2 regions of the Solwaraspora sp. WMMA2056 genome follow, and region 2 is predicted to be linked to the other one. Evidence: riboswitches for the same ligand, from Rfam matches in the RefSeq annotation. Region 2 holds a riboswitch; the other holds the start of a gene.
What was found. Region 2 has a riboswitch for thiamine pyrophosphate ahead of O7608_RS13850 (ECF transporter S component). Riboswitches for the same ligand answer to the same signal wherever they lie in the genome.
Positions count from the first base shown of each region.

Region 1: linked by a shared signal. The riboswitch ahead of O7608_RS07990 (thiamine phosphate synthase) and the one ahead of O7608_RS13850 (ECF transporter S component) in region 2 are both predicted to bind thiamine pyrophosphate.

Region 1 is NZ_CP128360.1:1,725,061-1,732,086, reverse strand. Features, by position in the region: gene thiC (phosphomethylpyrimidine synthase ThiC) at 1-1,493, opposite strand, end outside; gene thiD (bifunctional hydroxymethylpyrimidine kinase/phosphomethylpyrimidine kinase) at 1,574-2,401, opposite strand; gene O7608_RS08010 (thiamine phosphate synthase) at 2,401-2,994, opposite strand; gene O7608_RS08005 (thiazole synthase) at 2,991-3,761, opposite strand; gene thiS (sulfur carrier protein ThiS) at 3,767-3,967, opposite strand; gene thiO (glycine oxidase ThiO) at 3,958-5,094, opposite strand; gene O7608_RS07990 (thiamine phosphate synthase) at 5,091-5,765, opposite strand; TPP riboswitch at 5,760-5,871, opposite strand; gene O7608_RS07985 (DUF397 domain-containing protein) at 6,176-6,385, opposite strand; gene O7608_RS07980 (hypothetical protein) at 6,382-6,516, opposite strand; gene O7608_RS07975 (aldo/keto reductase) at 6,620-7,026, opposite strand, start outside.
Region 2 is NZ_CP128360.1:3,019,631-3,026,656, reverse strand. Features, by position in the region: gene O7608_RS13875 (Fur family transcriptional regulator) at 1-114, shown strand, start outside; gene O7608_RS13870 (hypothetical protein) at 200-805, shown strand; gene O7608_RS13865 (DUF6328 family protein) at 788-1,318, opposite strand; gene O7608_RS13860 (TIGR03943 family putative permease subunit) at 1,398-2,141, opposite strand; gene O7608_RS13855 (permease) at 2,138-3,115, opposite strand; TPP riboswitch at 3,370-3,474, shown strand; gene O7608_RS13850 (ECF transporter S component) at 3,470-4,069, shown strand; gene O7608_RS13845 (ABC transporter ATP-binding protein) at 4,110-5,528, shown strand; gene O7608_RS13840 (energy-coupling factor transporter transmembrane component T family protein) at 5,558-6,331, shown strand; gene O7608_RS13835 (PHP domain-containing protein) at 6,554-7,026, shown strand, end outside.

The DNA.
Region 1 (7,026 bases), 1.3 Mb from region 2:
TTCATCGAGCAGAACTTCGGACCGCACATCGAGCAGAAGTGCGCCGACTTCGCCGGCTCGGCGGGCAGCGTGGCGTCGTGGTACGACCGGGCCGTCTCCGGGTCCAGCGACAGGTTGAACTGGTCCTCCCAGCGGAACTCGAACCGGGCCTTGGACAGCGCGTCGTCCCAGGCCTGCGCCCCCGGATGCCCCTTGGCCAGGTCGGCGGCGTGCGCCGCGATCTTGTACGCGATCACCCCCGCCTTCACGTCGTCGCGGTCCGGCAGCCCCAGGTGCTCCTTCGGCGTGACGTAGCAGAGCATCGCGGTGCCGAACATGCCGATCATCGCCGCTCCGATCGCCGAGGTGATGTGGTCGTACGCCGGCGCGATGTCGGTGGTCAGCGGGCCGAGCGTGTAGAACGGCGCCTGGTGGCACAGCTCCTGCTGCAGATCCACGTTCTCCTTGATCTTGTGCATCGGCACGTGGCCAGGGCCTTCGATCATCACCTGCACGTCGTGCTCCCAGGCGACGCTGGTCAGCTCGCCCAACGTCCGCAGCTCGGCGAACTGGGCGGCGTCGTTGGCGTCGGCGATCGACCCCGGCCGCAGACCGTCACCGAGGGAGAAGGTCACGTCGTAGCGGGCCAGGATCTCGCACAGCTCCGCGAAGTGCGTGTAGAGGAAGTTCTCCTCGTGGTGCGCCAGGCACCAGGCGGCCATGATCGACCCGCCCCGGGAGACGATCCCGGTGACCCGGTCCACCGCCAACGGCACGTACGGCAGCAGCACGCCGGCGTGCACCGTCATGTAGTCGACGCCCTGCTCGGCCTGCTCGATCACGGTGTCCCGGAACACGTCCCAGCTCAGCTTGACCGGATCCCCGCCGACCTTCTCCAACGCCTGGTAGATCGGCACCGTACCGATCGGCACCGCCGAGTTGCGCACGATCGCCTCGCGGGTCTCGTGGATCCGCTTGCCGGTGGACAGGTCCATCACGGTGTCGGCACCCCACCGGGTGGCCCAGGTCAGCTTCTCCACCTCCTCGGCCACCGACGACGAGACGGCCGAGGTGCCGATGTTGGCGTTCACCTTCACCAGGAACCGGCTACCGATGATCATCGGCTCGGACTCCGGGTGGTTGACGTTGGCCGGCAGCACCGCCCGGCCGGCGGCGATCTCCTCCCGTACCACCTCGGCCGGCAGGTTCTCGCGCACCGCGACGAACTCCATCTCCGGGGTGACCGTCCCGGCCCGGGCGTACGCCAGCTGGGTCGGCCGACGCCCGTCCGCGCCCGCCAGCGGGGTGCCGGCCCCACGTGCCGGAGCGACGTCACCACGCTGCGCGATCCACGGTCCGCGCAGCGGCGGCAGCCCTGCCTGCGGGTCCGATCCCGGGCCGGACGTGTCGTAGAGCCGCACCGGCGGGTTGTCGCCGGCCAGGGTCACCTCGGCGAACGGCACCTGGATGTCCGGTCGCGGTCCTTGCACGTACACCTTGCGACGAGCCTGCATCGGCGGGCCTCCTTCAGATATGTGCCGACTTCGGACAGTTGCCGACTTCAGATGGGTGCGGCTTCAGATGGGGTGCGGCTTCAGGTGGACAGCGGCTGGCGGGACCAGCCGAAGTGGTCGACCGGGCCGTGCCCGGCACCCAGCCGCCAGTGCGCGGCCCCGGCCAACGCGCCCGCCACGTACCCCTTGGCGAAGATCAGGGCGGCCGGTACGTCGTCACCGAGGGCCAGCCGGGCGGCGACCGCCGCCGCGAAGCTGCACCCGGTGCCGTGGGTGTTGCGGGTGGCCAGCCGCTCACCGGTCAGCTGCCAACTGCTGTCGGCCGTCGCGACCACGTCGACCGCCGCCGGGTCGGTCGACGTACCGTCCGGGTCGCCGCCGGTGACCACCACGAACCTCGGCCCGCCGGCGACCAGCTCGGCCGCCGCCCGTGCCATCTCCTCGCGGGTCCGCACCGGCCAGCCGACCAGCGCCGACGCCTCCGCCCGGTTCGGCGTCGCCACCAGGGCGTACGGCAGCAGCCGCTCCACCGCGCCGACCACCCCGAGCCGGTGCCCGCTGGTGGAGACCAGCACCGGATCGACGACCAGGTTCGGCAGCTCCCCCGCGCGGGCCAGCGCGGCGACCACCCCGGCGACCCGCGCCGTACCGAGCATGCCGGTCTTGACCGCAGCCACCGGCAGGTCGACGCGGACCGCCTCGATCTGGGCACGCACCTGACCGGCGGGCAGCTGGTGCACCGCCGTCACACCCCGGGTGTTCTGTGCCGTCACCGCCGTGATCGCGCTGGTGCCGTGGACGCCGAGCGCGGCGAAGACCTTCAGGTCGGCCTGGATGCCGGCGCCGCCGCCGGAGTCGGATCCGGCGATCGTCATCGCCACCACCGGGGTGGTCCGGTCGCCGGTCATCAGCAGCCCACCTCGGCCGGCAGCAACCCGGCGGCCAGCTCGCGGACCACGGCCGCCGGGTCGGCGGCCCGCATCACCGCGCCCATCACCGCCACCCCGGCGGCACCGGCCGCCCGACAGGTGGCGACCTGCTCCGCCGTGGTCACCCCGGCGAGCGCGACCACCGGCCGGCCGGCGGCCCGTGCCAGGCGGGCCAGCCCGGCCGGACCGAGTGGCGGCCCGTAGCCGGGTTTGGACGCGGTCGTGAACACCGGTGACACCGTCACGTAGTCCTCCGTGGTCAGTCGGCCGAGTTCGGCCTCGTCGTGGCAGGAGCGCCCGACCAGCCCGAAGCTCGGCGGCGGGTACGGCCCAGCGGCGCTCAGGTGCACGGCGTCACCGCCGAGCGGGTCCGGACCAGCGACGATCAGGGTGCCGCCGGCCGGAGCGAGAACGCCGCGCAACTGGTCGGCCAGCGCGACGCGCTGCGCCCGGGGCAGGTCGCGTTCCCGCAGCACCACCTGCCGGACGCCGCCGGCCACCGCCGCCGCCACCACCTGCGGCAGCGGCCGGGTCGCCTGTCGACGGTCGGTGAGCAGCACGATCCCGTTCACAGCTCGGGCCGCCCCTCGTCCGGAGTGGACGCCAGCGCGTGGAACCGCTTCGGGATCCGACCGGCGCGGGCCGCCAGCCGGCCGGCGTCGATGGCGTACCGCATGGCGGTGGCCATCGCCACCGGGTCGGCGGCCCGGGTCACCGCGCTGGCCAGCAGCACCGCGTCGCAGCCCAGCTCCATGGCGAGCGCGGCGTCGGAGGCGGTGCCGACCCCGGCGTCCAGGATCACCGGGATGTCGACCGACTGACGGATCAGCCGGAGGTGGTGCGGGTTGAGGATGCCCAGGCCGGAGCCGATCGGCGCGCCGGCCGGCATCACCGCCGCGCAACCGACGTCGGCCAGCCGCCGCGCCAGCACCGGATCGTCGGTGGTGTACGGCAGCACGGTGAAACCCTCGTCGACCAACTGCTCGGCGGCGCGCAGCAGCTCGGCACCGTCCGGCAGCAGGGTCCGCTCGTCGCCGATGACCTCCAGCTTGACCCAGTCGGTGTCGAACGCCTCGCGGGCCAGGTGGGCCACCTTCACCGCCTCGGTGGCGGTGTAGCAGCCGGCGGTGTTCGGCAGCAGCCGTACGCCGCAGCGTTCCAGCAGGTCGAGCAGTCCGCCGTGCATGGTGGCGGCGCTGTCCACCCGGCGCAGTGCGACCGTCACCAGCCCGGTGCCGCTGGCGGCGATCGCCTGCTCCAGGATGTGCAGGTTGGCGGCGCCGCCGGTGCCGAGGATCAGCCGGGAGTCGAAACTGTGCCCGGCGACGGTGAACGGCATCCGGTTCACCCGCCCTGCGCGGCGATCAGGACCTCGACCCGGTCGCCGTCGCACAGCTGCTCGGCCGGCCAGCCGCTGCGCGGCACCACCGCACCGTTGACGGCGACGGCGACACCCCGGTCGGCGTCGGTGACCGTACGGACGACGTCGGCGAGCGTGACACCGGTCGGCGTGGTGACCGGCGCGCCGTTCACGATCAGCTCCATGGCTCCTTCTCCCTCGCGTTCTCCCTGTTCGCAGCCGTGAACCGGCCCGGTTGGAACGGTGCCAGCACCGGATCCGGGTCGGCGCCGGCGGCCAGGTCGGCGATCAGGTCGGCGGTCACCGGGGTCAGCACGATGCCGTGCCGGTGATGTCCGGTCGCCACCAGCACCCGCCCGTCGGCCGTGGGAAGCCAGCCGAGCAGCGGCGCGTTGTCGGGCGTACCGGGCCGGGCCGCTGCCCGCGCCTCGACCAGCTCGTACTCGGCGATCTCCGGCAGCAGGTCGGCGGCGGCGCGCAGCAGCTCCAGCACCGCACCGGCGGTCACCGTGGTGTCGCCGCGTTCCTCGACGGTGGCGCCGACGACCACCTCCCCGTCGGCGCGCGGCACCAGGTAGACCTGTCGGCCGTCGGCGTACCCCCGGATCACGTGCCGGAACCCGACGGCGCCGGCGGGTGCCCGCAGCCGCAGGATCTGGCCTTTGACCGGCCGTACCGGCAGCCCGGTCAGCGTCGCCGAGCCGCAGCCGGCGGCCACCACGACCACTTGCGCGTCCAGTGTGGAGACGTCGGTGACCGGTTGCGGGACCACGGTGACCCCGGTCCGGTCCAGCGCGGTGTCCAGTGCCGCGACCAGCCGACGCGGGTCGACCTGGTGGTCGTCGGGCATCAGCGCCCCGCCGCGTGCCCTCGGGGCCAGCGCCGGTTCGCGATCCCGCAGCGCCGTGGCGCGCAGCAGCGTGATCGGCAGGTCCAGGCTCTGCTGGTACGCCCAGAGCCGCTGCGCCTCCTGCCGGTCGTCGCCGGTGAGGGTGACGACCAGGGTGCCGTCGGTGCGGTAGCCGATGTCCTGGCCGGTGACGGCGGTCAGTTCGGCGGCGAACGCCGGCCAGCGGGCCGCCGAGTCGACCAGCAGCCGGGTCAGCTCCGCCTCGCCGAAGTGCGACTCGGCGACCGGGGCGAGCATCCCGGCGGCCACCGACGACGCCCCGGATCCGGGTGCCGGGTCGTGCAGCACGGTACGCAGTCCACGCTGCGCGCACCGCCAGGCGATCCCCATCCCGATCGGCCCGCCGCCGACCACCGCCACGTCGGCCCGACCGTTGGCGGGCCCGCTGCTTGTCGCCGTCATGCCGGCGCTCCGTCGGCGGCGGCGGTCGGCCGACGACGTACCGCTGTCAGCAGTTCGGCGGTGGCCCGGCCCGGGTCGGCGGCGGCCGCGATCGCGCCGACCACCGCGACCCCGTACGCCCCGGCGGCCAGCAGGTGTGCAACCCGGTCCACGGTGACCCCGGCGATCGCGACCACCGGTACGTCGACCGCGGCGGCGACGGCGGCCAGCCCGGCCGGCCCGATCGGGTCGGGCAGCCCGGTCTTGGTGCCGGTGGCGTAGCACGGCCCGACCCCCAGGTACGTCGCCCCGGCGGCGACCGCCGCCCGCCCGGTGGCCGGGTCGCGCGCGGTGGCACCGAGGATCGCGGCCGGCCCGAGCACCCGACGGGCGGCGTCGACCGGCAGGTCCGCCGCGCCGACGTGCGCGCCGGCCGCGCCGGTGGCGAGTGCGATGTGCAACCGGTCGTTGACCAGGCAGGTCACCCGGTACGCGGTGCATTCGGCGACCGCACGGACGGTCAACTCGTAGGCGTCCCGGTCGGACATGTCGTCCTCGACGCGCACCTGCACGACGAGGTCGGCGACGGCGTCGGCAGCGCGGGCGGCGGCCAACGCGGCCCGCAGTACGCCGAGCGGGTCGCACCCGGGTCGGGTGTCGGTGATCAGATGCAGTCGCCCAAGGGACGGCACGGCAACGCTCCTCCCTGCGCCGGCATTACCCGGATCAGGTTCGACGGTCGGAGGCCGCGTCAGCCTCCCTCTCAGCCCGGTGCACCGGGCTCCCGTGGGTTACTTGCCTGTTACCGTACGACGGTCTCGTCGATCCGCCAAGGGCCAATCCGAGGCAACCTTCGGTCTGCCGCCCTCGCCCCGCTGTCGGCCGTGACCAGGCTCACCGCGCGGTCGAGGTCGCGCACCGCGGTCGAGGTCGTGGCTGACCGGCGGGAGCCAACCTGTCCTCGTCCAGCGCAGGTATGGTTTCAGCAATATTCCTGTGAGGAATAATTATTCCACACAGGAATACCGTCACGACGCAATAGGTGTCCCGGGACCAGTCGACGACGCCGACGCGGGGCCGAGACAGCGGCGCTCAGTTCTGCTCAGCTCAGCGAGTCGGTGAGGGTGCCCGCCTTCGCGGCGGCGACGAAGGCCGACCAGCTCCCCGGCGCGATCACCAGCACCGGACCGCCCGGATCCTTCGAGTCCCGCACCCCGACGACCACACCCAGCCCGTCAGCCACCTCGACACACTCACCCTGATTGTTCGATCGGCTGCTCTTGCGCCAGCTAGCGCCGGAAAGATCGATCACGACTCGTACTCCTTCGCGGTCTGCCAGAAGAGGTCACGACTGGCCTGCTCATCCTTGGTCTTCGGGGCCAGCGCGGCCAACGCCTCGATGGTCGGCAGGTCCGCGCCGTACAGCTCACATAGCAGCACCACGTCCTCGGTGCGGCATGTCTCTACCACGACACCACGACAGCGTTTTCGACTACTAATTGATCATCGATGTAAGTCCAGCCGAGGAGACAAGATCATGTGAGGCTCAGCTCAGCGAGCCGCCGGGGCCGGCCGGATCCGGCAGGATCGCGCGCAACTCGGCGAGGTCGTCGGCGTCCGGCTGCCACGACCCGGCGGCGGCGTTCGCCCGTACCTGCTCGGCGGTGGTCGCCCCGGCGATCACCGACGCCACCGCCGGCTGCGCGGCCAGGCCGCCGATCGCGACGGTGAGCAGCGACAGGTCCCGCTTCGCGGCGTACGCGTCGAGGGCCTCGATGACGTCCCACGGTGCCCCGGCCAGCCGGGCGACGTACCGGCTGCCCTCGCCCGCCAACCGGCTGCCCGCCGGCGGCGCCTCGGCCCGGCGGTACTTGCCGGTCAGCAGCCCGTCGGCGAGCGGGAAGTACGGCAGCAGCCCCAGGCCGAAGCGCCGACAGGCCGGCACCACTTCCT
Region 2 (7,026 bases):
GCGTGGGCGGAACGGGTCGCGGCCCAGCACGGGTACGTCGGGGTGAGCCACACGATGGAGATCTTCGGCACCTGCCCGCAGTGCGCCAGCCGCAAGACCGGCAAGAAGTCCTAGCGGGATCACCCCAGACCATGCCGGTCGGTCGCGGCCGGCACCGGCCAGGACGGCGTGGTCGACACGGGTACGGCACGCTGTGCGCATGCAGATCTACGCCGACCGTTTCCCCGCCGCCGCCCGGCAGTTCGCCACCGATCTGATCGTCGTCGCCTGGGTCTACCTGTGGATCCGTGCCGCGCTCTGGCTGCACGAGCAGGTCGCTCGGCTCGCCGGCCCCGGCCGGACCCTGCAGGACGCCGGTGCCGGGCTGGCCGACAACCTCGCCGACGTCGGCGGCCGGGTCGGTCGGGTACCGCTCGTCGGTGACGAGTTGACCGCCCCGTTCACCCAGGCCGCCGGTGCCGCCAGATCGGTCGCGCAGGCCGGACGTGAGCAGCAGGACCTGGTCGCCGACCTGGCCGTGGCGCTCGCCGTCACCATGCTGATCTTCCCGGTGGGGCTGGTGCTGTTCGGTTGGCTGCCGCTACGCATCCGGTGGATCCGGCGGGCCAGCGCCGCCGTGGCCCTGCGTGACCTGCCGGCCGGTCAGGACCTGCTGGCGCTGCGGGCGCTGGCCGGTCGTCCGCTGGCCGCGATCACCGCGATCGACCCGGACGTGGCGGCCCGCTGGCGCGACGGTGATCCGCAGGTCACCGCCGCGCTCGCCGCGCTGGAGCTGCGATCCCTCGGGCTACGGGTGCCGCGCTGACGTCTGGTGACCGGCGGCATCGCCGCTGGCCGTCCCCTCGTCGTCGTCCTCGTCGTCGTCGCGCAGCCAGCCGCGGTGCACAAACGGCAGAGCGGCCCAGAAGGTCAGGAACCAGAGCCCGGTGATGCCGCTGAGGACGAACCCGACCGTCCGCGGCAGGATGAAGTCGGTGACCAGCAGAACCGAGCTGACCATCGCCACCAGCATGAAGCCGAGGCCGCCGCTGGCCATCCGGTGGGCGAACCGGACCAGTTCGGGCTTACGGCCCTGGCGGAACAGCACCCGGTGGAACGCCACCGGCGAAATGATCATCGCGGCGGCGGCCGCCGCCGCGAGCAGCGCGACCACGTAGATGTCGCGCTGGAACGCGGTCGTGTCCGGGAAGCCGCTGCTGAACGGCAGCGTCAGCAGGAACGCGAAGAGAATCTGGACGCCGGTCTGGGCGACTCGAAGCTCCTGCAACAGGTCGGCGAAATTCCGTTGCCACCGTTCCCGCTCGGTCTCCCGGCTCATCCGTCTGGTCCCTCCCGCCACGTCCGTCACGTTGAAACGGCGGACGGGAAGATGCCCCGGACCGGCAGAAGTGAAACCTCTACTCGTACTGCTGCGCCGGCGGCTCGATCTCCTGCCAGGATTCGACCCCCAGGTACGGGATGCTCGCCCCGTTCACCGGGTCGGTGCCGATCCGGTCGCTGTACCGGCCGACCACCGCGATCCAGGTGTCCACCGGCAGCCCGGTGGGGGCGCTGCCGTCCATCCCGACCTTGATCGGTCGGCCGTCGGCGGCGCAGCAGGACAGCACGATACGGGCCAGCATCGGCTCGCCGTCCGGCCCTTCGGCGACGAAGCCGGTGAGCCGTACGGTCCGACCGTCCAGTGACCGACCCTCGTCGAAGATCGCCCGGGAGGCGTAGTCGAGGACGCTGATCTGGGCCGGGTCGCCGTCGGGCAGCGGTGGATAGTCCGAGGATGCCTGCTCGGCGCTGAGCGCGGTACCGGCCTGCGCGGCGGCGTACGAACCCAGCGCGGGCGGGGCGACCAGCAGCAGGCCGAGCACCGGCAGGATCAGCAGCCAGCCGACCCGCGGCTCGTGGTGGGCGTGGCCGTGACCGTCGTCGTGGTGGTCGTGGCCGTCGTCGGCCGGGGCGGGTGCGTTGCGCCGCCGCAGGTCGTGCCAGAGCGTCATGATGCCGGCGGCGACCAGCAGCAGGCCCGCGACGATCAGGAACGGCTGCAGCACCTCCTTGACGTAGCGCAGGTACATCTCGGTGACGCTGGCCTTGACGACCGCGCCGCCGAGCAGCAGCAGCACCACACCTTGAGCCTGCTTGTTCACAACAGCACCGTCCCCACCGCGACCGCCACCACTATGGCGATCAGAAAGGTCGCCGGAGCGAACCGGTACGCGAACCGGCGCCCGAACGTACCGGCTTGCATCGAGATCAGCTTCAGGTCGACCATCGGGCCGACGACCAGGAACACCAGTCGCGAGGTGAGCGAGAACTGCGACAGCGACGCGGCGACGAACGCGTCGGCCTCGGAGCAGATCGACAGCAGTACGGCGAGCACCGCCAGGGCCAGGATGGACAGCACCGGGTTGTCGGCGAGGGTCTGCAGCCAGCGCTCCGGCACCAGAACGTTGATGCTGGCGGCGGCCATCGCACCGATCACCAGGAAACCGCCGGCGTGCATGATGTCGTGCCGGACGGCCGCCCAGAAGGCCCGGGCGCGGGACAGGTCGTCCAGATCCGGCCGGTGCGGCAACCGGATCCAGTCGGTGCGGCCCAGCCGCAGCCACAGCCAGCCCATCACCATCGCGACGATCAGGCTGGCGACACCCCGGCCGAGCACCATCTCCGGGTTGTTCGGGAAGGCGACGGCCGTGGCGACCAGCACGATCGGGTTGATCGCCGGCGCGGCCAGCAGGAACGCCAGGGCGGCGGCCGGCGCGACGCCCCGGCGGATCAACGACCCGGCGATCGGCACCGAGCCGCACTCGCAGCCGGGCAGCACCACGCCGGCCGCGCTGGCCACCGGCACCGCCAGCGCCGGATGCTTCGGCAGCGCCTTCGCCCAGAACGACCGGGGCACGAAGACCGCGATGACCGCGGAGAGCACCACGCCGAAGACAAGGAACGGCATGGCCTGGACCATCACCGAGACGAAGACGGTGGTCCAGGTCTGCAGCCGGGGGTCGGAGATCAGGCCGGCCAACGGCTCGCGGAAGATCACCAACCCGATCAGTAGGAAGGCGAGCACCTCGACCGAGCCGACCCGGTCGCCGAACAGTCGCCGCCGGGGCGGCCGCAGGGCACCGGGCGACCCGCCGGAAGCGCCCGAGGCCGACAGGTCGTCGGCGTCCGACGTACCCCAGTCGACCTCGTCACCGGGGCGCGCCCGACGCGTCGCGGTGCGATCGGCAGCGGTCACGGAAGGTCGGTCCCCTCGCTGGACGGGTCGATGCGGGCACCCCACGATAACGCGTCCGGGGGTGCCCGCCGCCACACCCGGACGTCGCCTCTGTTCGCACCGGTCGCCCGGTGCTAGCGTCGACGGAACAACCTCATGTCCGACAGGGGAGCGCAGACAGCGCTGAGAGTGCGGGGAGCCCGCAGACCCTCGAACCTGATCTGGGTAATGCCAGCGCAGGGAGTTGGAGCGACGATGACGCTACGCAGTACCTCCGTCGACCGCCGTTGGCGGACCGTCGACATCGTGGTCGCCTCGGTGATCGCGGTCGCCTTCGGGGTGATCTTCTGGGCGTGGGGGCTGGTCTGGGCAGCCACCGAGGCCGCGTTCACCTTCTTCCCGCCCGCCCAGGCGGTGCTGTACGGGGTGTGGCTGGTGCCGGCTGTGCTCGGTGCCCTGGTGATCCGCAAGCCGGGGGCCGCGCTCTTCTGCGAACTGGTCGCCGCGTTGGTGTCGGCGGCGCTGGGCAGCCAGTGGGGCGCCGTGGTGGTGCTCCAGGGCCTGGCCCAGGGCGTCGGCGCCGAGCTGGTGTTCCTCGCGGTGGCGTACCGCTCGTTCCGGCTGCCGGTGGTGCTGGCCGCCGGGGCGGCCGCCGGGCTCGGCGCGGCGATCTTCGACCAGGTCCGGTACTACGCGCCGTACGATCTGGTCACCTTCCGGATCCCGATCTTCGTCGTGACCGTGGTCAGCGCGATCGTGCTGGCCGGTGCCGGCAGCGTCGCGCTGACCCGGGCACTGGCCCGGACCGGGGTGCTCGACCGGTTCCCGGCCGGCCGCGACCGCACCATGGTGTGAGCCGGGCCGAGCCGGGCCGTCGGCTGAGCCGGGCCGCGCGGTGAGCCGGCTGGAGCTGCGGGGCTTCGGCTGGCGGCACGCCGGCCGCCGGGCCTGGGCGGTGCGCGACGTCGACCTGCGGATCGGCGCCGGCGAACGGGTCCTGCTGCTCGGGCCGTCCGGCGCGGGCAAGAGCACCCTGCTGGCGGCGATGGCCGGGCTGCTGCCGGCCGACTCGGGCGAACAGGCCGGCACGGTCGGCGTCGACGGGCTCGACCCGCGCAAGGCCCGCGACCGGGTCGGCATCGTCTTCCAGGATCCGCAGACCCAGCTGGTGATGGCGCGCAGCGGTGACGACGTGGCGTTCGGGCTGGAGAACCGGGGCGTACCGGCTCCGGAGATCTGGCCACGGGTCGACGCCGCGCTGGCCCGGGTCGGTTTCCGGTACGGCCGGGACCGGCCGACCGCCGCGTTGTCCGGTGGCGAGCAGCAGCGACTCGCCCTGGCCGGGGCGCTCGCGCTGCGCCCGGACCTGCTGCTGCTCGACGAGCCGACCGCGAACCTGGATCCGGCCGGCGCCGACCTGGTCCGCGACGCGATCGCCGGCGCGCTGGCCGACGATGACGACACCACCCTGGTGATCGTCGAGCACCGGGTGGCGCAGGCGCTGCCGCTGGTCGACCGGGTGGTGGTGCTGGAACCCGGTGGCGGGGTGCGGGCCGACGGCCCGCCGACGGAGGTCTTCGACCGGTACGGCGGACAACTGGCCGCCGACGGTGTGTGGGTGCCCGACCAGCCACTTCCGGTACGGCGGTCCGGTCGACCCGCCGGTGCGCCGCTGCTGCACGCCGACCGGGTCGGGTTGCCGCCCCGGCTGGCCGTGCGCGCCGACGAGGTGCCGGTGCACGCCGGGGAGGCGCTGGCCGTACTCGGGCCCAACGGGGCCGGCAAGACCACCCTGGCGTTGCTGCTCGGCGGGCTGGTCGCCCCCGGTGCGGGCGCGGTACGGGCGACCGCAGCGCTGACCGGTGGGCGGGTCGGGGCGGTGCCGCACCGCTGGCGGGCGCCGGAGCTGGTCCGCCGGATCGGTTCGGTGTTCCAGAACCCGGAGCACCAGTTCGTCACCACGACCGTGGCCGACGAGTTGGCGCTCGGCCCGCGCCGCTGCGGTCTGCCGGAGCCGGCGGTCGGTCGGGTCGTCGACGAGCTGCTCACCCGGTTGCGGCTGGACCGGCTGGCGCGGGCGAACCCGTACACGTTGTCCGGTGGTGAGGCGCGGCGGCTGAGTGTGGCGACCGCTCTGGCCACCGCGCCGCAGCTGCTGGTGCTCGACGAACCGACCTTCGGCCAGGACCGCCGGACCTGGATCGAGCTGGTGGAGCTGCTGGCCGGGTTACGCGACGAGGGGCACGCCGTCGTCGCGGTCACCCATGACGCGGATTTCGTCGACGCGCTGGCCGACCGGCGGCTGGCCCTGTGACCGGCACCGTGGACGTGACGGCGGGCGCGGTGACCGGTGCGGCGCGGCCGGCGGTGCTGGCCCGGCGCAACCCGGTGGCGAAGCTCGTCGCGGCGTTGATCTTCTCGGTGGCGCTGCTGGCCACTCTGGATCCGCTCACCCCGGCGATCGCGCTCGCCGTCGAGGTCGCGGTGATCCCGCTGTTCGGCCTGCGCTACCGCACCGTGGCCCGGCGGATGCTGCCGGTGCTGATCAGCGCGGCCGGTCTGCTGGTGACCCTGCTGCTGTTCGCCGCCGAGCGGTCCGGGACCGTACTGCTGGCCGCCGGGCCGCTACTGCTGACCACCGGAGTCCTGATCACCGCGCTCGGCCTGGCATTGCGGCTGCTCGCCGTCGCGCTGCCCGGGGTGCTGGTCTTCGCCACCACCGACCCCACCGATCTGGCCGACGCGCTGATCCAGAATGCCAAGGCACCGCCCCGGTTCGCCATCGGTGCGCTCGCCGCCTTCCGGATGGTGCCGATGCTCAGCGCCGAGTGGCAGCTGCTGACGATGGCCCGGCGGGCACGTGGGGTGGACCCGGGCCGCAACCCGCTGCGCCGGTTGCGGCTGTTCGCCGCCACCGGCTTCGGCCTGCTGGTGCTGGCGATCCGCCGGGGAACGCGGCTGGCCACCGCGATGGACGCGCGGGGTTTCGACTCCGAGGTCGCGCGCACGAGCGCCCGTCGGCAGCGGTTCGGCGTGGCCGACGTCGGCCTGGTCGTCGGCGCGGCCGCTGTGGCCGCGTTGTCGTTGGCGACCGGGTTGGCCGCAGCGGCCGGCTGACCGGGCTGCCCGGCCGATGTCCGTGACGGCCGATGTCCGTGACGGCCGGACCGCACGGCCGGGTCCGTTCGGTGGATCCGCAGGTCACTACCGGTCGAACTGATGCACACATGGCAACGCTTTCACGCCCCGTGTGCCGCCGGGTCGACAACGTGTCGCCTGCTGTTTCCCCACCTGCATGAGATTGACCGCGACAACGTTGATCGACGAGGCGGAGCAGGAATGGGACACCACCACCACGATCACAGCCACGATCACGCCGCGACCGGTGCCGACGTACCGGCCGCTCTCGACCTGTCGGTGCCGGACGCCGAGCTCTCCGGACCCGAGGCGTCCCGGCGCAGTTTCCTGCGCAACGCCGGCCTGCTCGGCGCCGGTGCCGCCGCGTCGGTGCTCGCCGGTGGGCACGCCGCGCACGCCGCCCCGGCCGCCGACGACGAGACCTCGGCCGGCGGCGCGTCGACCGGCGACGGCGAGTTCGTCTGGCTGGCCGGCGACCACCACATCCACACCCAGTACAGCTCCGACGCCATGTACCGGGTGGTCGACCAGGCCAAGCACGCCCGCGCGTACGGTCTGGACTGGATCGTCATCACCGACCACGGCGGCGCGACCCACGCCCGCATCGGGGTGGAGAAGGTGAACCCGGACATCGTCGCCACCCGGCAGGAGATCAAGGACCTGCTGGTCTACCA